3 regions of the Phreatobacter cathodiphilus genome follow, and region 1 is predicted to be linked to each of the others. Evidence: riboswitches for the same ligand, from Rfam matches in the RefSeq annotation. Region 1 holds a riboswitch; each other region holds the start of a gene.
The links. A riboswitch is a leader RNA that binds a small molecule or an ion and turns the genes downstream of it on or off. The one in region 1 is predicted to bind thiamine pyrophosphate.
Positions count from the first base shown of each region.

Region 1 (7,809 bases):
AGAGCGGGATGAGGGCGAAGAAGGAGCGGCAGAAGACCACCTCGCCGACCGGGATTTCCTTGCCCGCCACGCGCACCAGCGTCGACATGGAGGTGAAGGCCACCGTCGACATCAGCTTGAAGAGGATTCCCGTGGCGGCGCGGGAGAGGACGGGCATGAAGGGGAGGGGCTCGGGAGGGGATGCGGCTCGACCTCCCTTGAACCACGGACCGCCGGATTCTGGCAGGGCCAATGCTGCACGCATGCCCTGCGGAGACGTCCCCGTTCGGCCTGCGCAAGGCCATGGCCTCGCCGTTTTCACGCGCGGGGGGCGGTTGCGCGGAAGGTCGGCCGGGGTAAGGTCGCTTCACCACCCTGCAAGAGGTGGTGCCACGACCTCATCGTCACTCAACGGGACCCCCCATGGACAGCCTCAATCCGACCCTCAACGCCTGGGCGCCGCGCGTGCTCTCGGTGCTCCGCATCATGTTCGCGCTGGTGCTGCTGCAGCACGCTCTCGTGAAGCTCTTCGGCTTCCCCATGAGCGTCAACTTCGCTCCGGTCGGCTCGCTGCCGTGGATCGCCGCCTGTATCGAATTCGTCACGGGCCTTTTGATTCTGTTCGGCTTTTTCACCCGCCCGGCGGCCTTCATCCTCGCCGGCACGATGGCGGCGGCCTATTTCATCGGCCATGCCGGCCGGGGCTTCTTCCCCATCCAGAACGGCGGCAACCTCGCCATCATGTACTGCTTCACGGCGCTCTATCTGGTCTTCGCCGGACCCGGCCCGTGGAGCGTCGACGCCCAGCGTTCGAACAATCCCTGACCCCGACCCGTCACGTCGGTGACGACGACGGCCGCGAGTCGCAGCTGCGCCTCGCGGCTTTTTCTTGCGCCGATGCCCACGAGTAACGCGCGGGTAACCGGCGACTGCGGCCGTTATTCCGCACACAAATCGCGGGTTTCCGTTCACACTTGTGTGAACACCGCAGAGGATTTGTGCCGTGCAGCAGGGGCTTAGTCGGGAATCTGGTGGAGACCTGTTGTCTGGTCGCCCGCCTCAATCCGCGGAGATGGACGGCGATTGTCTTGCGAAAATGCAATGATTGCCTTGCCGGGATGCAAGCCCGGCCGGAGCGACGGCCGCCGGCGGGGATTGCCCGTCGGCGGCACCGTCTTCAGGCGGCCTTCTCGGCCCTCGCCTGCTGGATCGTCTGCCAGACGAGGGCGGGGGTCGCCGGCATGTCGATCTCCTTGATCCCGTAGGCCCGCCACAGCGCGTCGACCATGGCGTTCATCACGGAGGGGCAGGCACCGATGGTGCCGGCTTCGCCCGCGCCCTTGATGCCGAGGAGGTTGGTCACGCAGGGGACATTGCGCGTCTCGAAGTGGAAGTGCGGAATGTGGTCGGCCCGCGGCATGGCGTAGTCCATGAAGGACGCCGTGAGGAGCTGACCGCTCTCCTTGTCGTAGACGGTGCGCTCCAGCAGCGCCTGGCCGATCCCCTGGACGATGCCGCCATGGACCTGGCCGGCGAGGAGGGTCGGGTTGATGGTGACGCCGAAGTCGTCGACCACCGTATAGCCGACGATCTCGGTGGCGCCGGTGTCAGGATCGATCTCCACCTCGCAGATATGCGTCCCGTTCGGGAAGGTCGGCTCCGGCGGGCGCCAGGTGCCGTGGCTCTTCAGCTTATCCTCGGCCCCGGGCAGGGACGCGATCTTCTCGTAGGAGATCGCCTTGTCGGTGCCGACGACGCGCACCGCGCCGCCGACGATCTCGACGTCGGCGACGCCGACCTCCATCTCGGTGGCCGCCATCTCGCGGATGACGTCGGCGAGCGCCCGGGCGCCGACGTCGACGGCCGCACCGCCGACGGGCAGCGAGCGCGAGCCACCCGTGCCGGTGCCGGTGGGGATCAGGTCGGTGTCACCCTGGATGACGGTGATCTTCTCGACGGGAATGTCGAGATGCTGCGAGGCGAGCTGGGCATAGGCGGTCTTGTGGCCCTGGCCGTTCGACTGGGTGCCGATCTTGATGGTGACCGAGCCGTCCTTCTCGAGGCTCATCCAGGCGTTCTCCGGCGCGCCGCCGCCGCAGGCCTCGATATAGGTGGCCATGCCGATGCCGCGGATCTTGCCGGCCTTCTTCGCCGCCTTGAGGCGGTCCTTGAACGTGTCCCAGCCGGCGACCTCCATGGCGCGGGTCATGTGGCCGTCGAACTCGCCGGAATCGTAGGTGCGGCCGACGGGCGTCTTCCAGGGGAACTGGTCCGGTCCGATGAAGTTGCGGCGGCGCACCTCGGCCGGGCTCATGCCTGTCTCGATGGCGATGCGGTCCATCAGCCGCTCGATGAGATAGGCCGCCTCCGGGCGCCCGGCGCCGCGATAGGCGTCCACCGGCACGGTGTTGGTGTAGGCGTATTTCAGCCGCACGTGCATGGCGGGGAAGGCATAGACGCCGGCCAGCATGAGGGCGCCGACATAGGGGATGAAGGTCGCGTACTGGGAGAGGTAGGCGCCCATGTCGGCGACGGTGTCGACCTTCACCGCCAGCACCTTGCCGCGCCTGTCGAGCGCCGCCGTGGCGGTGGAGACGTTGTCGCGGCCCTGGCTGCAGTTGACGAAATGGTCGCCGCGGTCCTGCACCCAGGCCACCGGCTTTCTCAGCTTGCGGGCGGCCAGCATGCACAGCGGATATTCGCGGAACATGAAGGTCTTGGTGCCGAAGCCGCCGCCGACGTCGGGGGTGACGACGCGGATCTTCTCTTTCGGCATGTTGAAGATCTTGGTCGCCAGGGTGTTCTGGATGCCGTGGCTGCCCTGGCTGCCGAGGGTGAGGGTGAAGCTCTTGGCCTTGGAATCATATTCGGCGAGGCAGCCCCGCGTCTCCATGTAGTTGGTGACGAGGCGGTTGTTGACGATGGTCAGCGACACCGTGCGGTGGGCCTTCGCGAAGGCCTTCTCGGTCGCCTCCGCCTCGCCGAGATGGACCTCGGCGCAGAGGTTGCCGGGAATGTCGGGCCAGACCTGCGGGGCGCCCTTCTGCAGGGCGTCGACCGCGTCGACGATGGGCTCGCGCGCCGTCCACTCGATGGCGATGGCTTCCGCCGCGTCCTTGGCCCGGTCGAGCGTGTCGGCCACGACGAAGGCGACGCCGTCGCCGACGTGGCGCACTGTCGTCGAGCAGAGCACTTCCCAGGGCGGATTGGGGATCGGGTTCACCGAGGGCACCTGCGACAGGCAGGGCAGGTTGCCGATGCCTTCGAGGTCGGCATGGGTGAACACCGCCTTGACGCCCTTCATGGAGCGAGCGGCGCTGGTGTCGGTGATGACGAAGTCGGCGAAGGCGAAGGGCGAGCGCAGCACGTAGCCGACCAGCGCTCCCTCGGGTACGAGGTCGGAGACGAAGCGCCCCTCGCCCTTGATCAGCGGGGCGTCCTCGACCCTGCTCAAAGCCTGGCCCATTCCGAATTTCGTCGGCGTCATGTCGCGTGCTCCGGGGAACTCGGGCGGCAGAATGGAACGCTTCGAGGCTGCGAGGCAAGCCTCGCCATCAGCAGGGGCGCAATGCGGGTGGCTGGCCATCGCCCCGTGAACCCGCCTAAATGGCGCCGACCCGCAGCCGTTCCAGGAAGGACTTCATGGCGCCGGAAGAGCCCAAGCCATCGACGCCCCCCGCCGTCTATCTCGGCCTGGCCTTTTGCCTGGTCTCGGTGGTCTGGTGGTTCGCCTATTACGCGCAGTATGGCGGAGCCTTCTCGCTGCTCGGGCTCAAGGTTGCCTGCATCGGCTTCGCCACGCCGGAATGCGCCTTCTTCCAGGCGAACATCCGCAGCGCCATCCCGCGTTACGTGCCGGTCCTCTGGTATGCCGGCATGGTGACGCTCGCCTTCGGCGTCTGGCAGCTCTGGCGCCAGCGGCAGCCGTGAACGGCCTCAGAAGGCCTTGAACGTGATGATCGTGTGCGTGTCCTGGATGCCCGGGATGAGCTGCACCTGCTCGTTGACGAAATGGCCGATGTCGGTGCCGGGCTCGACGTAGAACTTCACCAGCAGGTCGAAATTGCCGGCCGTCGAATAGATCTCCGAGGCGATCTCGCGGTCGGCGAGGGCGGCGGCCACCTGGTAGGCCTTGCCGAGCTGGCATTTGATCTGGACGAAGAAGGCGATCATGGGGACCCTCGCGGCATGCAGGCCTTTCCCATGCCATCAAAGGGCGCGCGCGTCATCCCCCCGCAGGCCGTGCCGGGCGAGCTTGCGCCGGGCGCTGCCATGGCCTAACTCTCCCCCATAGTCTCGTCGGGGTGCCCTTCACCGGGCTGAGAGGTCGCAAGGCCAACCCGTCGTACCTGAACCGGGTCATGCCGGCGGAGGAAACCGAGATGGACGCATTGCCCCCGCGCGGGGAATCCGAGCTCCCGACCGACATTCTCGGCGCCGCCCGCGACGGCCTTGCGGCGGTCCGCGTGCGGCGGCCGCGCATCCACTGCATCACCAACACGGTGGCCCAGGCCTTCACCGCCAACGCTCTGCTGGCCCTCGGCGCGGTGCCGTCCATGACTACCGCGCCGGACGAGATCGCCGCTTTCGCCGGCGGTGCCGACGGTCTCCTCGTCAACCTCGGCACGCTGGAGCCGGAGCGCCGCGCCGTCATCCGCACCGCCATCGAGGCGGCGAGCGCGGCGGGGAGGCCCTTTCTCCTCGACCCCGTCTTCATCGACCGCTCGGCGGGACGCGCCGCCTTCGCCCGCGACCTCGCGGCGCTCGGGCCGGCGGCGATCCGCGGCAACGGCGCCGAGATCGCCGTGCTCGACACCGACGCCGATGCCCTGGCGCTGCGCCTCGGCACGGTCGTTGCCGCCACCGGCGAGACGGACCTGGTGACCGACGGCCGGCGCCTCGCCGCCGTCGCCAACGGCCATCCGCTGATGGCGCGGGTCACCGCCATGGGCTGCGCCGGGGCGGCGATCACCACCGCCTTCATCGCGGTCGGCGAGGACGCCTTCACCGCGACCGCCGCCGCCATGGTCGTGCTCGGCATCGCCGGGGAGCGCGCCGCCGAGACGGCGCGGGGCCCGGGAAGTTTCGCATCGGCCTATCTCGACGCGCTCTATGCGCTGGAGGCGGATGACATCGCCGCTCGGGCGCGCGTCACGTCACCGTCCCAGGGAGAGGCTTCATGACCGCCATCGCCGTCACCATCGCGGGCTCGGATTCCGGGGGGGGCGCCGGCATCCAGGCCGATCTCAAGACCTTCTCTGCCCTCGGTGTCTATGGCGCGAGCGTCGTCACGGCTCTGACCGCGCAGAACACGCGCGGCGTCCAGGCGATCCACGACGTGCCGCCGGACTTCGTCGCTGCGCAGATGGATTCGGTCTTTTCCGACCTGAAGGTCGGCGCCGCCAAGATCGGCATGCTGTCACAGGTCACCGTCATCGAGGCGGTGGCGGCGGGGCTCGACCGCCACCGTGTGGAGCAGGTGGTGCTCGATCCCGTGATGGTCGCCACCTCGGGCGACCGCCTCCTCAACCCCGATGCGGTCTCGGCGCTGCGGCGGCTGCTCTTTCCCCGCGCGGTCCTCGTCACGCCGAACCTCCTGGAGGCCGCGGCCCTCCTCGACCAGCCGGTGGCGCGCAGCGAGGAGGACATGCTCGCCCAGGGGCAGGCGCTGATCCGCCAGGGCGCCCGCGCCGTGCTGATGAAGGGCGGACATGCGGTGGGGGAGACGAGCGTCGACCTTCTGGTCACGTCGGCGGGGGCGGTGCGGCTGGAGGCCCCGCGCGTCGTCACCCGCAACACCCACGGCACCGGCTGCACGCTCTCCTCGGCGGTCGCCGCAGGCCTCGCCAAGGGCTTCGCGCTGGGGCAGGCCGTGAGCGAGGCGAAGGACTACGTGACGGCCGCCATCGCCGCGGCCGACCGGCTTGCGATCGGCGAGGGCCATGGGCCGACCCATCATTTTCACGCCTGGTGGTGACATGACCTTCAATCGCCGATCCGCCCTCGCCGCCGGCGCCGCCGGTCTCGCGGCCGCCCCCGGTATCGCGCGGGCCCAGGCGCTGCGCTGGCGCCTCGTCACCTCCTGGCCGCGCAACCTCCCCGGTCCCGCCTTCTCGGCCCAGCGCATCGCCGACCGGATCAAGCTCCTGTCGGGCGGGCGGATCGAGGTGCAGGTCTTCGCCGCCGGCGAGGTGGTGCCGGCCTTTTCCGTGCACGAGGCGGTGGGCAACGCCACGGTCGAGCTCGGGCACACCGCCTCCTTCTTCGCCATCGGGCGGGAACCGGGCCTCGCCTTCTTCACCGCCATTCCCTTCGGCCTGACGCCGAACGAGCACAATGCCTGGGTGCTGAAGGGCGGCGGACAGGCGCTGTGGGACGAGGCGGCGGCGCGTTTCGGCGTCAAACCCTTCCTCGGTGGCAATACCGGCGTGTCGATGGGCGGCTGGTTCCGCCGGGAGTTGCAGTCCGCGGAGGACGTGAAGGGGCTCACCATCCGCATGGTGGGGCTGGGCGCCGAGCTGTTCCAGCGCCTCGGCGCCACCGCCATCGCCGTGCCGCCCGGCGATATCTATCCGGCGCTGGAGCGCGGTGCCGTGGACGGGGCCGAGTTCACCTCGCCCGGATCCGACATCCAGCTCGGACTGTGGCGCGTGGCGCCCTTCTACTACGCGCCCGGCTTCAACAAGCCCAACGGGTCGAGCGAGCTCGTCGTCAACAAGGCGCTGTGGGACGGGCTGCCTGACGACCTCAAGGCGGTCGTGCAGGCGGCGAGCGAGGCGGAGCAGGCGGTGGCGCTCGCCGAAATCGAGATCCTCAACATGGAGGCGCTGGCGACCATGGTCTCGACCCACGGCGTCCGGCTGCGCGGCTTCCCGACGCCGATGGTGCAGCTCGCCCGCCGCCACGCCGCCGACCTCCTCGGCGAACTCGGCACGCGCAGCCCGATGGCCGGCAAGATCGCCGCCCATTACACCGCCTTCCAGGGGCGCATCGGACCGTGGACGCGGGTTTCCACCCACGCCGCGCTCGGCGCACGCGAGGTCTGAGGGCGGGAAGGGCCCCTTCGGCGTTCCGCGACCTTGCGCCACGGGGGTGAGGGCCATAGAACGGCGGAACGAACGTTTCGTTCGACACGACGCACGGGACAGCTTGCCGCCCATGGCCGACCGGGACCCCAAGAAGATCGAGATGGATGCCGGAGCCCACGTGCTGTCCGGCAATCTCGGCAAGACGGTGCAGCGGCTGCGCAAGGCCTACAACCTGTCGCTGTCCGAGCTGTCGGAACAGTCGGGCGTCGCCAAGTCCATCATCAGCCAGATCGAGCGCAACGAAACCAATCCGACGCTCGCCACCATCTGGCGATTGAGCCAGGCGCTGGACGTGTCGATCGAGCGGGTGCTGGCGACCGCCACCGAAGAACCCTTCCTCGAGAAGCTGTCGCGGGCCGACACACCGCTGCTGGTCTCCGACGACGGCAAGTGCCGCCTGTCGATCATCGGCTGGATCAAGACCGTCGAGTGGCTGCAGTGGTACGACTTCCAGTGCGACCCCGGCGGGATGCTGGAGAGCGAAGGCCACCAGCGCGGGTCCATCGAGAGCCTGTCGGTGCTGGAAGGCGAGTTGCAGGTGGAGGTCGGCGACCGGCTCGAGACGGTGGGGGCCGGCGAGAGCGCGCGCTATCGCTGCGACGGCCGCCACGTCATCCGCAACGTCGGCACAGGGCCCGCCCATGCGGTCATGGTCTGCATCCTCAAGGCCGCCGTGATGGAGTGACGGGCGGACCGCCTTGCCGCTCCGTCTCATCCGCGCGTTCGAAGTCCCTGACGCGGA
Region 1 covers NZ_CP027668.1:2,175,785-2,183,593, reverse strand. Annotated here, with positions in the region: gene C6569_RS10715 (DMT family transporter) at 1-157, opposite strand, end outside; gene C6569_RS10710 (DoxX family protein) at 403-804, shown strand; gene C6569_RS10705 (xanthine dehydrogenase family protein molybdopterin-binding subunit) at 1,157-3,466, opposite strand; gene C6569_RS10700 (hypothetical protein) at 3,622-3,909, shown strand; gene C6569_RS10695 (Lrp/AsnC ligand binding domain-containing protein) at 3,916-4,152, opposite strand; TPP riboswitch at 4,270-4,373, shown strand; gene thiM (hydroxyethylthiazole kinase) at 4,362-5,162, shown strand; gene thiD (bifunctional hydroxymethylpyrimidine kinase/phosphomethylpyrimidine kinase) at 5,159-5,956, shown strand; gene C6569_RS10680 (TRAP transporter substrate-binding protein) at 5,958-7,025, shown strand; gene C6569_RS10675 (helix-turn-helix domain-containing protein) at 7,138-7,752, shown strand.

Region 2 (7,809 bases), 1.4 Mb from region 1:
GGCCGGCCCGACGGCCTGCCGCGCTTCGAGGCGAACTTCACCGGCTGCACCATCACCCTCGACCTGATGGCCGATGCCGCCTTCGTCACCGCGCCGGGCGGGGCCTGCAGCTTCGACGACTGCGTCGTCGACCCCGCCGGCCTCTGGGGCCCGAACGATCGCGAGATCCCGGCCGACCGCGAGATCGAGCGCGCCCGCGGCGTCGCCGAGCGCCGCCTCAACGACGCCCGCCGCATCCTCCAGGCGCGGCTGCGCACGACGCCCGAGGGGCGCCAGTTCCTGCAGGAACAGGCGGGGTTTCCCGCCAACCGCGAGCGGCTCTGCCGCAACTACGGCACCACCGACATCGGGCCCGCCTTCTGTGCGCTGAAGTTCACCGAGGCCCGCGCCGAGAACCTCGCCGCCCGCGTCGGCGGCCCGCCCGCGGATGCGCCCCCGCGCCGTCCCGCCCGTCCGCGGCCGCCACCGCCGCCGGCCGCTCCGCAACAGTGACCGCGGTCCCGGTCGTTCCGGGCTGCACCTGGCATCCCGGCTACCTCGCGCCCGCCGACCAGACGGCGCTTCTCGCGACCCTTCGTGATTTGCTGCGGCAGGCGCCGCTGTTCCAGCCGGTCATGCCGCGCACCGGCACGCCCTTCTCGGTGCGCATGACGAACCTCGGGTCGCTCGGCTGGGTCTCGGACAAGGCGGGCTATCGCTACCAGCCGCACCACCCCGTGACGGGAGAGCCCTGGCCGCCGATCCCCGATGCGATCCTCGCCGTCTGGGACGCGGTGTCGGGTTATCCGCATCCCCCCGAGGCCTGCCTCGTCAACTGGTACGGGCCCGGCGCCCGCATGGGACTGCATCAGGACCGCGATGAGGAGGACCTTTCCGCCCCCGTCGTGTCGCTGTCGCTCGGCGAGACCGGTCTGTTCCGCATCGGCGGCACGACCCGTGGCGGCAGGACCGTGCCGGTGAAGCTCGCCTCCGGCGACGTGCTGGTCTTCGGCGGCATCGCGCGCCTCGCCTATCACGGCGTCGACCGCCTGCTCCCCGGAACCAGCACGCTCCTCAAGGACGGCGGCCGGATCAACCTGACGCTCAGGCGGGTGACGAAGCCTGTGTGAAGGCGAAACCCGCTTGTTCTCATCACCCCGGCGTCGCGGCTGCAGCGCTATTCCCCTCCCCGGCTTGCGGCGAGGAGGGGTCAGGAGTGGCGGCCCTGCTTCGCGGCGACCCGCCTGGGTGCACCCCCCACCCGGCCCTCCGCTACGCTCGGTCACCCTCCCCGTCGCAAGCGGGGGGGAGGGGTGACGCGGGCCTCGCGCCATTGTCGGATGGGAGGCGAGGGTCGACGCCCTCAGCTCGCCGGGGCCGCGGCCGGCTTCATCAGGCCGAGCACGGCGCCGGCCGGATCCTCGACCACGGCGATGCGGCCGACATTCGGAATGTCCAGCGGCTCCTGCAGCACCTGGCCGCCGCTGCTCGTCACCGCCGAGACCGCCCGGTCGAGATCGTCGACCTGCACATAGGAGAGCCAGCCCGGCTGGGATTCCGTGTCCTGCGGATCCATCGGCATGATGCCGGCGGTCGGCGTGCCGTCGGGCGCCTTGGCGATCCAGTATTCGCCGTCCGGCATCGGGAACGGGTCGAACGTCCACCCAAGGGTCTGGCCATAGAAGGCCTTCGCCTTGGCGATGTCGTTGGTCATCAGCTCGTTCCAGTTGAACCTGCCGCTCATGCGGGGCCTCCTCCTTGGATGCGCGCGGCGGGAGATGTCCCCGCCGTCGACGGCAAGGAAGCATGGTCCGATTGCAGCCGGGCGACAATGAGGCAGAGGCGCTCAGGTGATGAGGCGCGACAGGACGCGGGCCGTGTAGTCCACCATCGGCACGATGCGGGCATAGTTCAGCCGCGTCGGGCCGATGACGCCGAGCACGCCGACGATGCGGCGCTCGGCGTCGCGATAGGGCGCCACCACCATGGACGAGCCCGACAGCGAGAACAGCTTGTTCTCCGAGCCGATGAAGATGCGCACGCCCTCCGCCGTCTCGGCCCGGCCGAGCAGGTCGACGAGGTCGCGTTTGGATTCGAGGTCGTCGAAGAGCAGGCGGATGCGCTCGAGGTCCTCCATCGCCCTGAGATCGCCGAGAAGGTTCGCCTGGCCGCGGACGATCAGCTTGCGCTCGGCCGGCTCGCCGCCCGACCAGGAGGCGAGGCCCGCCTCGACCAGCTTCTGTGTCAGCCCGTCGAGCTCGCTGCGCGCCTGGTCGAGGCTCTTCTGCATCTCGGCCCGCGCTTCCGCCAGGGTGCGGCCGCGGATATGGGCGTTGAGGAAATTGGAGGCCTCCACCAGCGCCGAGGGCGGCAGCCCCGCCGGGATCGGCACGATGCGGTTCTCCACCTGCCCGTCCTCGGAGACGAGGACGACCAGGGCCCGCTCCGGCTCGATGCGGACGAACTCGATGTGTTTCAGCCGGACGTTGCTCTTGGAGGTGAGCACGACGCCGGCGCCGCGCGACAGGCCGGAGAGGAGCTGGGTTGCGTCGGCCAGAACCGATTCGAACGACTGACCGCGGGCGGAGGCGGCCACCTGCGCCTCGATGGCGTTGCGCTCGTCGGCCGCGAGGTCGCCGAACTGCATGAGCGCATCGACGAAGAAGCGCAGGCCCGTCTCGGTCGGCAGGCGGCCTGCCGAGGTATGGGGGGCGTAGATGAGGCCGGCCTCCTCGAGGTCCTGCATGACGTTGCGCACCGACGCCGGCGACAGGGTCATGGGCAGGATCTTCGACAGGTTGCGCGAGCCCACGGGCTCACCGGTCGCCAGATAGCTCTCGACGATCTGGCGGAAGATCTCGCGCGAGCGTTCGTCGAGCTTGGCCAGCGCCGAATTGGCGAGCGCCTGCAGCTTCTGGTCGGATCGCGGGATTTCGGCGGACAAGGGGCAACCTCCACCGCAAATCTGGTGGCAGCGGCGGCTTTGATCAAGCATCATTTCCGCCGATGCCGGGATCGTGCGGACGGCGCCGCCCGTCCTTGCCGCGCCGGCCGTTCGGCCCTATGACCCGCCGATCCCCTCTCGTGGAACGGAATCCGCCATGCGTCCCTCCAAACGCGCCCCCGATGCGCTGCGCCCCGTCTCGCTGGAGCGCGCCGTCGCCCGCTATGCGGAGGGCTCCTGCTTCGTGAAGTTCGGCAACACCCATGTGCTCTGCACGGCCTCGCTCGAGGAGAAGCCGCCGCCGTGGCTGCGCGGCCAGGGCCGCGGCTGGGTGACGGCGGAATATTCCATGCTGCCGCGGGCGACGCTGGAGCGCACCCGCCGCGAGTCGACCTCGGGCAAGCCATCCGGCCGCACCCAGGAAATCCAGCGCCTCATCGGCCGCTCGCTGCGCACCATCGTCGACCTGCCTGCCCTCGGCGAGCGGCAGATCACCATCGACTGCGACGTGATCCAGGCCGACGGCGGCACCCGCACGGCGGCCATCACCGGCGCCTGGGTGGCCCTCCACGACTGCATCGCCTGGATGACCGCCCGCTCCATGCTGAAGGTGAACCCGATCCGCGACCATGTCGCGGCGGTCTCCTGCGGCATCTACCAGGGCACGCCGGTGCTCGACCTCGACTATGCCGAGGATTCGGAAGCCGACACGGACGCCAATTTCGTCATGACCGGCGCGGGCGGCATCGTCGAGATCCAGGGCACGGCGGAGAAGACCCCCTTCAGCCAGGAGGAACTCCTCGGCCTCCTCGACCTCGCCCGCGGCGGCTGTGCCCGCCTCGTCGACCTGCAGAAGACGGCGGTGGCATGAGCGCCCGGCTCGGCCCCGGCACGCGGCTGGTCGTCGCCACCCACAATGCCGGCAAGCTCGCCGAATTCCGCGACCTGTTGGGGCCGCACGGCATCGACCTCGTCTCGGCCGGCGAACTCGGGCTGCCCGAGCCGGCCGAGACCGGCACGCTCTATGCCGAGAACGCCGCCATCAAGGCCCGCGCCGCGACGGATGCCACCGGCCTTCCCGCCATCGCCGACGATTCCGGCCTCGCCGTCGAGGCGCTCGACGGCGCGCCGGGCCTCTTCACCGCCGACTGGGCCGGCCAGCCCCGCGACTTCGCCGCCGCCATGGCCCGGGTCGACCGTGAGCTCACCCTGCGCGGCGTCACCACCGCCGGCGCCCGGGCCCATTTCGTCTCGGCCTTGGCCCTGACCTTCCCCGACGGCTCGCAGCAGATCTTCGAGGGCCGCGTCTTCGGCACCCTCGCCTGGCCGCCGCGGGGGACGAAAGGCTTCGGCTACGATCCCATGTTCCTGCCCGACGACCACGCCCTCACCTTCGGCGAGATGAGTGCGGAGGAAAAACACGGCCTGCCGCCGAAGGGCGAGGGTCTCTCCCACCGCGCCCGCGCCTTCATGGCGCTGCAGAAGGCGGTTTTCGGCAGTTGAGCCGGGCAGGGACGGGCGCGAGCGCATCACGGCCCCGCGTCCCTCCGCTTGACTTCGCCGGCCAACCATCCACATTGGACCCCGTCCAAGGGGGGCCCCGACGAGGGGGCTGAGAGGCCGCACCGTTCCGATCCGGAACTCCGCAGCGACCCTTGAACCTGATCCGGGTCATGCCGGCGGAGGGATGGGACGCACATGCTGACTTCAGTCTATTTGGCGCGCCTGATCGGCCCGGTCATGCTGACCGTGGGGATCGGGCTCCTCGTCCGGCCCGCCGCCTATCGCGCGGCCGCCGACGAACTCGCCAAGAGCTCCGCCCTGATCGTCCTCTCCGGCCTGCTCATGATGCCGGCCGGCCTCGCCATCCTGCTGTCGCACCGGGTCATCGGCGGCGACTGGCGCATGCTCATCACCCTGATCGGCCTCGCCCTCTTCGTCGTCGGCGCCTGGCGCATCGTCGCGCCCGACTGGGCGGCCGGCGTCGCCCGGCACCTCATCGTGCGCGAGGGGACGCTCAAGATCGCCGCCGCGATCTGGCTCATCCTCGGCGCCATCCTCACCATCGCCGGCTACTGGCCGCAGTCACCCACGCCATAACGAGCCCACGGGAGATCCCGCATGAACGCCCCGGTCAAGGACATCAAGGCCGCCGTCACCACCGGCCCGCTGCCCGCCTCCACCAAGATCTTCGCCGTGCCGGAGTCGGCGCCGGACCTGCGCGTGCCGCTGCGCGAGATCCAGCTCCAGGCGGGAGCGAACGAGCCGAACGTCGTCGTCTACGACACCTCCGGCCCCTATACCGATCCCTCCGTCGTCATCGACGTGGAGAAGGGCCTGCCCCGCACCCGCGCCGCCTGGGTCGCCGAGCGCGGCGGCGTCGAGGCCTATGACGGCCGCGAGGTCCGCCCCGAGGACAACGGCCATGCCGGCAAGCATCTCGCCCGCGCCTTCCCGCTCGCCAACCAGCCGCTCCGCGGTGTCGGCGACGCGCCGATCACGCAATATGAATTCGCCCGCGCCGGCATCATCACCAAGGAGATGATCTACGTCGCCGAGCGCGAGAACCTCGGCCGCAAGGCCATGCTGGAGGGCGCCGAGACGACCCTCGCCGACGGCGAGAGCTTCGGCGCCGAGATCCCGGCCTTCATCACCCCCGAGTTCGTGCGCTCCGAGATCGCCCGCGGCCGCGCCATCATCCCGGCCAACATCAACCACCCCGAGCTTGAGCCGATGATCATCGGCCGCAACTTCCTGGTGAAGATCAACGCCAACATCGGCAACTCCGCCGTCTCCTCCTCCATCGAGGAGGAGGTGGACAAGCTGGTCTGGTCGATCCGCTGGGGCGCCGACACGGTCATGGACCTGTCGACGGGGCGCAACATCCACAACACCCGCGAATGGATCATCCGCAACTCGCCGGTGCCGATCGGCACCGTGCCGATCTACCAGGCGCTGGAGAAGTGCGGCGGCGACCCCGTGAAGCTCACCTGGGAGCTGTTCCGCGACACGCTGATCGAGCAGGCCGAGCAGGGCGTCGACTATTTCACCATCCATGCCGGCGTGCGCCTCGCCTATGTGCCGCTCACCGCCAACAGGGTCACCGGCATCGTCAGCCGCGGCGGCTCCATCATGGCCAAGTGGTGCCTCGCCCATCACCGGGAGAGCTTCCTCTACGAGCATTTCGACGAGATCTGCGACATCATGCGGCGCTACGACGTCTCGTTCTCGCTCGGCGACGGCCTGCGCCCCGGCTCCATCGCCGACGCCAACGACGCCGCCCAGTTCGCCGAGCTGGAGACGCTGGGCGAGCTCACCCAGATCGCCTGGAAGAAGGGCTGCCAGGTGATGATCGAGGGGCCCGGCCACGTGCCGATCCACAAGATCAAGATCAATATGGACAAGCAGCTGAAGGAGTGCGGCGAGGCTCCCTTCTACACCCTCGGACCGCTGACCACCGACATCGCGCCGGGCTACGACCACATCACCTCCGGCATCGGCGCGGCGATGATCGGCTGGTTCGGCTGCGCCATGCTCTGCTACGTCACGCCGAAGGAGCACCTCGGCCTGCCCAACCGCGACGACGTGAAGGTCGGCGTCATCACCTACAAGATCGCCGCCCACGCCGCCGATCTCGGCAAGGGCCATCCGGCGGCACAGCTGCGCGACGACGCCCTCTCCCGCGCCCGCTTCGACTTCCGCTGGGAGGACCAGTTCAACCTCGGCCTCGACCCCGAGACCGCCCGCGCCTACCACGACGAGACCCTGCCGAAGGAAGCCCACAAGGTCGCCCACTTCTGCTCCATGTGCGGCCCGAAATTCTGCTCCATGAAGATCACCCAGGACGTGCGCGACTACGCGGCGACCCTGAACGATCCCGAGCGGCGGGCGGTGGCCGGCGCCGACGGGATCACGGCGGAAGAAGGCATGGCGCAGATGAGCGAGAAGTTCCGCGCCATGGGCGGCAAGGTCTACGTCGAGACCACGGAAGCCGTGAAGGCCAGCAACAAGGTGCTGTGAGGCCCGCGTCGGCCGCAGTCTCCGGCCGGCTGCTCAGGCGGACGCGCCGATTTCGAACGATCCCCTCCCGGCAACGGGGAGGGGAAGGTGGGGAGCTTGGCTCCCGATCCGGCGCGCAGCGCGCGCGCCGCTGCCGGTATCTCCGTAACATCACTTACGCTTGGGAAGCCTGTCCGACCTTTCGCGACTGCGGGTAACGCGCTACGGTTCCGACAACCGGAGGATGGTGGGCACCCTTCCGGGATACCCCCACGTCCCCTATTGCGGATCGCCACCGTGTTCATTTCCCATCGTGCCCCCCGCGCGCGGACTTTCGCCGTGCCCGCCGCCCTTGTCTTGCTCGCGGCTCTCGTCTGTCTCGCCCCGACCCCGGCCGCCGCCCAGCGCGACGCCTGCAACGACTATGCGAACCAGCAGATGTCCTTCGACCAGCGCGCCAGGCAGCAGCGCTGCACCGGCTGGACCGGCCATTCCAACTACCAGGCCCACTACGACTGGTGCCGCCGGCAGACGCCGCAGCGGGTCCAGCAGGCGGTGGCCGACTGGGGCTCGGCCTTCCAGCGCTGCCAGTTCCAGGCGAGCGGCAGCCCCGCCGCCGGCGCCGGCCGGCCGGCCTGGAACATCCAGTGGGTGCAGGTGGGCGGCGGATGGCGGTCCGGTGTCTACCGGGTCGCGACCGACCGCTGCACCCATGGCGCCGCCGGCTCCTACTGCGGACCGAACGAGGACTGGCGCGGCGAATACGGCAACGGCGCCGTGACGCAGTGGCGCCGCGGCGGCTGCCAGAACCCCGTCATCTCCATCCGCTGCACGGTCACCCGCGCGCCCTGAAGGCGGTGCTGCCGGACCTGCCGATCCAGTCTCAC
Region 2 covers NZ_CP027668.1:3,618,584-3,626,392, forward strand. Annotated here, with positions in the region: gene C6569_RS22290 (hypothetical protein) at 1-492, shown strand, start outside; gene C6569_RS22295 (alpha-ketoglutarate-dependent dioxygenase AlkB family protein) at 489-1,109, shown strand; gene C6569_RS17340 (VOC family protein) at 1,343-1,723, opposite strand; gene hrcA (heat-inducible transcriptional repressor HrcA) at 1,826-2,911, opposite strand; gene rph (ribonuclease PH) at 3,081-3,794, shown strand; gene C6569_RS17355 (non-canonical purine NTP pyrophosphatase) at 3,791-4,426, shown strand; TPP riboswitch at 4,505-4,628, shown strand; gene C6569_RS17360 (hypothetical protein) at 4,622-5,023, shown strand; gene thiC (phosphomethylpyrimidine synthase ThiC) at 5,045-6,943, shown strand; gene C6569_RS17370 (hypothetical protein) at 7,262-7,774, shown strand.
Region 2: it holds a riboswitch for thiamine pyrophosphate, as region 1 does, so the genes downstream of both, C6569_RS17360 (hypothetical protein) here and thiM (hydroxyethylthiazole kinase) in region 1, are expected to answer to the same signal.

Region 3 (7,809 bases), 1.1 Mb from region 1:
CGGGCGGAGAGTGACCGCCGACCCGGCGAAGTCAAGGCGCCCGGCCGCTAGCCTATCCTGCGCCGCTCTTCCTCCATCACCCGTTCGGCCCGCGCCATCATCTCTCCGGCCTTGAGGCCGGCGGGGATCAGCGGCAGGCAGGACACGGTGATGGTGCCGCGACGCTTGAAGGGCCGGCCGACGCCCCAGAATCGGCCGGAATTGACGACGACGGGCAGGACGGGAACGTCGAGCCGGCCGTAGAGCAGTTCGACGCCACGCTTGAAATCGATGGGGGCGTCGGGGTCCTTGCGGGTGCCCTCGGGGAAGAGCAGGACGGGGCGGCCCTCGGCGAGAGCCGTCTTGGCGCCTTCCACCATGCGCCGAAGCGCCTGGGTGCCGGACTCGCGGTCGATGGTGATCATCGGGGAGCGGCGCAGGTACCAGCCGAAGACCGGGACCTTCAGCAGTTCCTCCTTGGCGACGATGGCCACGTCCGGAAACAGGCGGATGAAGGCGATGGTCTCCCAGGTGGACTGGTGGTTGCAGACGATCAGGCAGGGGCCGGCGGGGCGGTTGTCGCTGCCGATCTCCACATGGTCGAGGCCGATCACCGTGCGCAGCAGCCCCATGACGCCGGCGACCCAGAGCCGCGAGACGCCGCGCAGCCGCCTGCCGTCGGCCCAAGCGAGGGCCGGGATGAGTGCGCCGAACAGGGCGGTCCAACCGCCGAGAAGCAGGTCGAATGTCCTGGAACGGAGTGCGGTCATGATCTCCGATCGCAGCATCTGTGGCCAAGGCTCCGCGAGCCGGCCTGCGGGCGAGCCATAGGCCGTGTCTTCGCCCCTGTCACCCGCGGCGATCATCGCCGCCGATCGTGTCGACCTCATGGCGCGCGGCGCGATGCCCCCGCGATGATCCGAGGCGGTCAGGTGAGGCCATGCCAGAACGGTCTGCCCACAACGGGGGTCGAGGGCGAGGCGAAATCGCGCGGCCCCATGAGACCGGCGCCATAGCCGGTACGCCCGGCTTCGACGGCCAGGCGGAAGGCGGTGGCCATGGCGACGGGATCGGCGGCCTTCGCCACCGCCGTATTCAAGAGCACCGCGTCGAAACCCAGCTCCATCGCCTCGGCCGCATGGGACGGCGCGCCGAGGCCGGCATCGACCACAAGTGCGACATCCGGCAGGCGCTCGCGCATCAGCTTCAGGGCATCGGCATGGATGATGCCGCGGGCGCTGCCGATGGGCGCGGCCCAGGGCATGACCACCCGGCAGCCGGCATCGACGAGGCGCATGGCGACGCCGAGATCCTCGGTCGTGTAGGGGAAGACCTCGAAACCGTCGCGCATCAGGACGGTTGCGGCCTCGACCAGGCCGACGACATCCGGCTGCAGGGTTTCGTCGTCGGCGATGACCTCCAGCTTGATCCAGGGCGTGTCGAAGAGGTCGCGGGCGAGCTCAGCCGTGGTGACGGCCTCCTTGACGGAGCGGCAGCCTGCGGTGTTCGGCAGGACGGCGGCGCCGGTCTCGCGCACCAGATCCCAGAAGGCCGCGCCGGTCCGCCCGCCCGCGCTCTCGCGCCGGAGCGAAACGGTGACGATGCCCGCGCCGGAAGCGGCGATTGCCTTCTGCATGACGGCGGGCGAGGGGTAGAGCGCCGTGCCGATCATCATCCGCGAGGCGAAGCTGCGGCCGTAGAAGGTGACGGGATCGCGGGAGGAGGCGTGGTCCATGTCAGCCTCCCTGCCGGGGGCTGATGATCTCGACCGCGTCGCCGGCCGCCAGCGCCGCGCTGGCCCAGCGGCGGCGCGGCACGACCTCGAAATTCACGGCGACGGCCACATGCCCGCCGTCGAGGTCGCGCTCGCGCAGGAGCTCGGCGACGGTGGTGGCGGCGCTCTCGGTCGTCTCTCCGTTGACGGTCAGGACCATTGCATCACCTCGTTGTCGTGGATGCCGCGCGTGACATGGGCGACGGCGATTTCGGCGAGCGCCGGGGCGACCAGGAAGCCGTGCCGATAGAGCCCGTTGACGGTGAGCCTGCCGTCCGACACGACGATCCGCGGCAGGTTGTCCGCATAGGCCGGTCGAAGGGCCGATCCATGCTCGACGATGCGCGCCTCGGCGAAGGCCGGGTGCAGCGCATAGGCTGCCGACAGAAGCTCCAGCGCCGACCGGACGGATACGCCCTCGCTCTCGGTTTCGACCGTGGTCGCGCCGAGAAGGAAACGATGGCCGGCGCGCGGGATGACGTAGAGCGGCCAGCGCGGATGGAGGACGCGCACCGGCCGCGACAGGCTGATCGCCCCGGTCTCGACCAGCAGGGTCTCGCCCTTGACGCCGCGCAGGGGCTCCCGGTCGCGCGCCGCAAGTCCCCGGCAGTCCACGGTCAGGCCGGAAGCGGGCAGACAATCGCCGTCGGCTGCGCGGACGGTCACCCCGCGTTCGGCCAGCCGCCGCAGCAGGGCCTCCATGACCACGCGCGGCTCGACATGCCCTTCCCGCGGATAGAACAGCGCCTGCGGGAAGCGTCCGGCCAGGGCCGGCTCCAGGCCGGCGATGCCGTCGGCATCGAGCCGGCGGTGGTCCGTCGTCATGCGGGCGAAGCGGTCGAAATCGGCGCGGTCGCGCGGATGGGCGACGACGAGCGTGCCGTCGAAGGCCGCCTCGGGCACCGCCTGCCGCCAGAGGTCCAGCGAGCGGCGGCCGAGGCGCACGACCAGCTCCTCCGTCCCTTCCGCCTCGCACCACGGCGCGAGCATGCCGCCGGCCCAGCGGCTCGCAGACCTCGCCTGCGTTTCCCCGCCGCGCTCGTGCAGGGTGACGGCGAAGCCCGCCTCGGCGAAGCACAGGGCCTGCCAGAGCCCGGTAATGCCCGCTCCAATGATGTCGACGCGCCGCGCGGCGTCTTGTCCGTGCATCCCCATTCCTCCGCCGGCATGACCCGGATCAGGTTCAAGGGTCGCCGCGGATCGCGCAGCCTCTCAGCCCCCTCGTCGGGGCTCCCCTCGGGCGGGGTGGACTGTGGGCATTCGGACATGGATGTCAAGGCGCGAAGGTTTCTTCACCCTCCGGTCCAAATCGGCTAAGACCCGGCCCACTCGCGCGCCCGAACGCGAAGACGCCAAACGCGATCCCTCGAGGACCCGACCCGCCGGAGCCGCCATGTCGCATACCCCTCTCGACGCCCAGGACATCGGCCGCGTCCTCAACGAGGCGCTGCCCTACATGCAGAAATACGACGACGAGATCGTCGTGGTGAAATATGGCGGCCACGCCATGGGCGACGAGGGCGGCGCCCGGTCCTTCGCCCGCGACATCGTCATGCTGGAGCAGTCGGGCATCAATCCGGTGGTGGTGCACGGCGGCGGGCCGCAGATCGGCCAGATGCTCGCCAAACTCGGCATCAAGAGCGAGTTCGTCGACGGCCTGCGCGTCACCGACAAGCAGACGGTGGAGATCGTCGAGATGATCCTCGCCGGCTCGATCAACAAGCAGATCGTCGGCTTCATCAACGCCGCCGGCGGCAAGGCCATCGGCCTGTGCGGCAAGGACGGCGACATGGTGAAGGCGGCCAAGGTCAGCCGCGTCACCCGCGATCCGGATTCCAACATCGAGCGGGTCGTCGACCTCGGCTATGTCGGCGAACCCGACAAGGTCGACACCAAGGTGCTGGACACGGTTCTGGGCAAGGACCTCGTCCCGGTCCTGGCGCCGGTGGCGACCTCGGTCGAGGGCGACACCTACAACGTCAACGCCGACACCTTCGCGGGCGCCATCGCCGGCGCGCTGAAGGCCAAGCGTCTCCTTCTGCTCACCGACGTGCCCGGGGTCCTCGACAAGAACAAGAACCTCATCAAGTCGCTGTCGGTGGAGGATTGCCGCCGCCTGATCGCCGACGGCACGGCGACGGGGGGCATGATCCCGAAGATCGAGACCTGCATCTACGCCATCGAGCGCGGCGTCGAAGGCGTCGTGATCCTCGACGGCAAGACCCCGCACGCCGTCCTCGTGGAGCTTCTCACCGATGGCGGTGCCGGCACGCTCATCCATGCGTGAGGCTCTGGCGGGCCTCGTCGCGGCGTTCTGCGTCGTGGTGTGGCTCGCCGCCCCCGCCTCGGCCGAGACGCGCCTGTGCAATCGCACGAGTGTGGTGACGGAGGCGGCGATCGGTGTCGTCGTCGGCGATACGGCGGCGACGCGCGGCTGGTTCCGACTCGATCCGGGCCAGTGCCGGGCCATCCTGCAATCGGCCGAGGCTCCGGGCCGCCTGTTCCTGCATACCCGCCCCCTCGGTGAGGCGCCCGGCGCGAGCCTCGGCCAGCCGGAGCACGTGCAGCTGTGCATCGGCGAGGGCGACTTCCTCGTACCCGCTGCCCAGTCCTGTCGTCAGGCGAACACGCGCCTCGCCTCCTTCGTCGAGGTCAAGCCGACGGTGGTGGAGGGCATCGGCGTCCTGTTCCTGTCGGAGGAGGCCGATTACGACCTGCCGCAGGCGCGCAAGGCCGGTATCCAGCGCCTGCTCACCCGCATGGGCTACGACCCCGGCCCCATCGATGGGCTGGAGGGGCCGAAGACCGACGCGGCGCTGCGCGCCTTCCTCACCGACCTGAACCTGCCCGCCGACGCCGCCGTGCTCCCCGACATCTTCGACCGCCTGCTGGCGGCGCTGAGGGCTGGCGAGGGCCCCGGCTTCGCCTGGTGCAACGAGACGGGCCACCGGATCATGGCGGCGCTCGGTATCGAGGAGGGCCGGCAGATCGCGACGCGCGGCTGGTTCCGCATCGAACCCGGCGCCTGCCTGAAGCCGCCGCTGGAGGGCCAGCCGGCGCGGGTGCTCTCCTTCGCCGAGGCGGTCGATGCGGAAGGGCGCCCCGTGACGCGGGCGGGCGGCCCGCTCGTCTTCGGCGGCGATGTCCAGGCCTGTATCCGGACCAGCGAGTTCGAGATAACAGGGGCGGGCGATTGCGCCGCCCACGGCGGCACCGCGGTGGGCTTCGCCGCCATCACCTTCGACGGGCGCCGCCGCGCGTCCCTGCGTTTCCGGGAGCCCCGATGACCGACACCGCCAATATCCGCAAAGCCTTCTCCGCGGTGGAGGCCTGGATCTTCGACCTCGACAACACGCTCTACCCGGCGCACCTGTCGCTGTGGGAGCAGATCGACGGGCGGATCAAATCCTATGTGGCGAAGCTCCTCGACATCTCGATCGACGAGGCCTTCGTCCTGCAGAAGGACTATTACCGGCGCTACGGCACCTCCATGCGCGGGCTGATGATCGAGCACGGCATGAGCCCGGACGATTTCCTCAGCTATGTGCACGACATCGACCATTCGCCGCTGCAGGCGAACCCCGAGCTCGGCGCGGCGATCGCCGCCCTGCCGGGCCGCAAGTTCGTCTTCACCTCGGGCACCCACTCGCATGTCGCGGCCGTGACGCGCCGGCTCGGGATCGAGAACCATTTCGACGGCGTCTTCGACATCGTCGATGCGGGGCTCCTCCCGAAGCCGCACCGGGAGACCTACGAGAAGTTCCTCGCCGACCACGGGGTCGACCCGGCCCGCGCCGCCATGTTCGAGGACCTCGCGCGCAATCTCGAGGCGCCCCATGCGCTCGGCATGAAGACCGTGCTGGTGGTGCCGGAGCGCACCCGCGAGGTGTTCCGCGAGGCCTGGGAGTTCGAGGGGCGCGAGGACGACCACGTCGACTTCGTCACCGACGACCTGACCGCCTTCCTGGTGATGCTGCGGCTGTGAGGCGGGCCGCCTAGAACCTGCCACCGGTATCGAAGCCGTCGCCACCGCCGGACGTTCCGCCGCCAGACGATCCGCCACCGCCGCTCCAGCCACCGCCTGACGATCCGCCACTCCAGCCGCCGCCGGACGAGCCTCCACCCCAGGAACCGCCTCCGCCCCACGAGCCGCCGCCGCCCCAGGAACCGCCGCCGCCACCGCCCCAGGAGCCCTCGTCGGAGCGGCTGCTGCGCCGGCCCTGTTCCATGCGCGACCAGTAGTCGGCCCCGGTGATGACGCCGGTGACGAGGCCGCGCAACAGGGCGCCGACCACGTCGTTGGAGAAGACCGAGCCGTCGGCGTCGTAGCGGCGCTGGCGGAAGCCGGTGGCGACCTGCGACACCTCGGACCGGCGGCGCGAAAGTTCCGCCAGCTCGCCGCGCAGGCGCCGCAGGTCGAGCTCCGCGCGTTCCTGGGCGTCGCGCAGGCCGCGGATGCGGCCGACGATCGCCTCGTCGTCGGGGGCCGGCGTCTTCAGGGCTTCGGCATAGAGCCTCTCGATGTCCTCGCGCCGCAGGGTCTCGGCGAGCAGGGCCACAGCCTGGCGGAACCTGTCGTCCTCGCCACGCGCGAAGGCGGCGGCGCGGGAGTCGAGATCCCGGTGCCGGTCCTCGGCCGCGGCGCGGGCGGCGTCGAGTTCGGCGAGCCGGCCGCGGTAGCCGGCGACCTCGGCGTCGGCGGCGTCGCCACCGGTGCCGAGGAAGGCGCCCTTCTCCAGCGCCTTCACCTTCTCCACCGCATCCACCGCCAGGGCGGCGCTGCGGTTGGCATGTTCGCGCAGGCGCTTGGGGATTTCGGTCAGGCGGGCATAGTTCGGGCGGGCGTCGGCATAGCGGACGAGGCGGGCCACCCAGCCGTCGAGGAGGCGCGCCACGTTGCCCGCTTCATAGGCCTGGGTCGCGTAGCCGCGGCTCCACAGATACATGAACAGCGCATCGTCCTCATAAGGTTTGCGCTTCTCCTCCAGCTCCTGCTCGGCGAGGGCCGCCTTCTTCTCCGATTCCTGGGCGACACGGACGGCGTCGTCCGCCGAGGTCCTGGCGGCGCCGTAGTCGGGCCGGGCGGCGAGGCCGATCTGCGCCTCGTTCGCCACCGCGTCGCGGCGTTCCTCGGCCTCCTCCAGCCGGCGGGCGAAATCCTGCCGCTCGGCGGCGATGCGGGCGATCTCGGACTCGATCGCGGCGACGTCCTCGTCCAGTCGGTTGCGGTCGTTGAGGCGGAGCGCGAGAAGCGCGCGCACCTCGGTCGCCACCTGGGTCAGGCGACCGCCCAGCCCGCTCTCGGATTTCAGGCGGAAGGCGGCGAGGTCGCGGAAGCCCTCGGCCTCCGCGGCGCGCGCCTCGGCCTGGCTGCGGTTGGCCTGGTCCAGCCGCCGGTTGACCTCGTTCTCGGCCTGACGGATCTCGGCGAGGGCACCCTCGATGCCGCCGAGAGCGGAATGTCCGGGGATCATGCGATGCTCCTACCAGCTCGTGATGGCGCCGCCCGGCAGCGCCTCGCGCCAGGTCGGGTCGAGCTGGCCGCGCTGCTTGCGGCCGAGGATGGCGTTCTGGACGATGCCGTCGTCGCGCTTGTCGGCCTCGACGACGCGGTAGAGGCTCTCCGGCACGCGCACGCCCCACTGGGTGACGACCTTCGTCGAGCCGTCCTCCTCGGAGGTGATGGAGCGGGACATTGGCCGGCCATCGCGGCCGATGGCCTCGACGATGAGGTAATAGTTCATGGCGTTGGGATTGCGCCGCGGGCGTCGCCAGACGCCGGTGGACTGACCGGGCCGCGAGACGATGCGGACGTCATATTCGGTGCGGATGTCGTCGCGCAGCCGCTCGAGGTCGGCAACGGCGGCGCGCGCGGCCTCCGCCTTGCCGTCACGGGCGGCGATCCGCCCGTCGGAGGCGAGGGCGGCGACGCGGGTGCGCACCGCATCGGCGGTCGCCTCGCGGGTGATGTCGCCCGAGAGGCGCTCGATGGCGGCGGGAATGGTCTGGGTCAGCTCGACCTGCCGGGAATAGCCCTGCCAGGCGAGCGTGCCGGC
Region 3 covers NZ_CP027668.1:3,256,039-3,263,847, reverse strand. Annotated here, with positions in the region: gene C6569_RS15655 (lysophospholipid acyltransferase family protein) at 48-749, opposite strand; gene C6569_RS15650 (thiazole synthase) at 908-1,714, opposite strand; gene thiS (sulfur carrier protein ThiS) at 1,716-1,913, opposite strand; gene C6569_RS15640 (FAD-dependent oxidoreductase) at 1,904-2,902, opposite strand; TPP riboswitch at 2,891-3,000, opposite strand; gene argB (acetylglutamate kinase) at 3,147-4,040, shown strand; gene C6569_RS15630 (DUF1036 domain-containing protein) at 4,033-5,040, shown strand; gene C6569_RS15625 (pyrimidine 5'-nucleotidase) at 5,037-5,738, shown strand; gene C6569_RS21990 (hypothetical protein) at 5,749-7,227, opposite strand; gene C6569_RS15615 (DUF6384 family protein) at 7,237-7,809, opposite strand, start outside.
Region 3: it holds a riboswitch for thiamine pyrophosphate, as region 1 does, so the genes downstream of both, C6569_RS15640 (FAD-dependent oxidoreductase) here and thiM (hydroxyethylthiazole kinase) in region 1, are expected to answer to the same signal.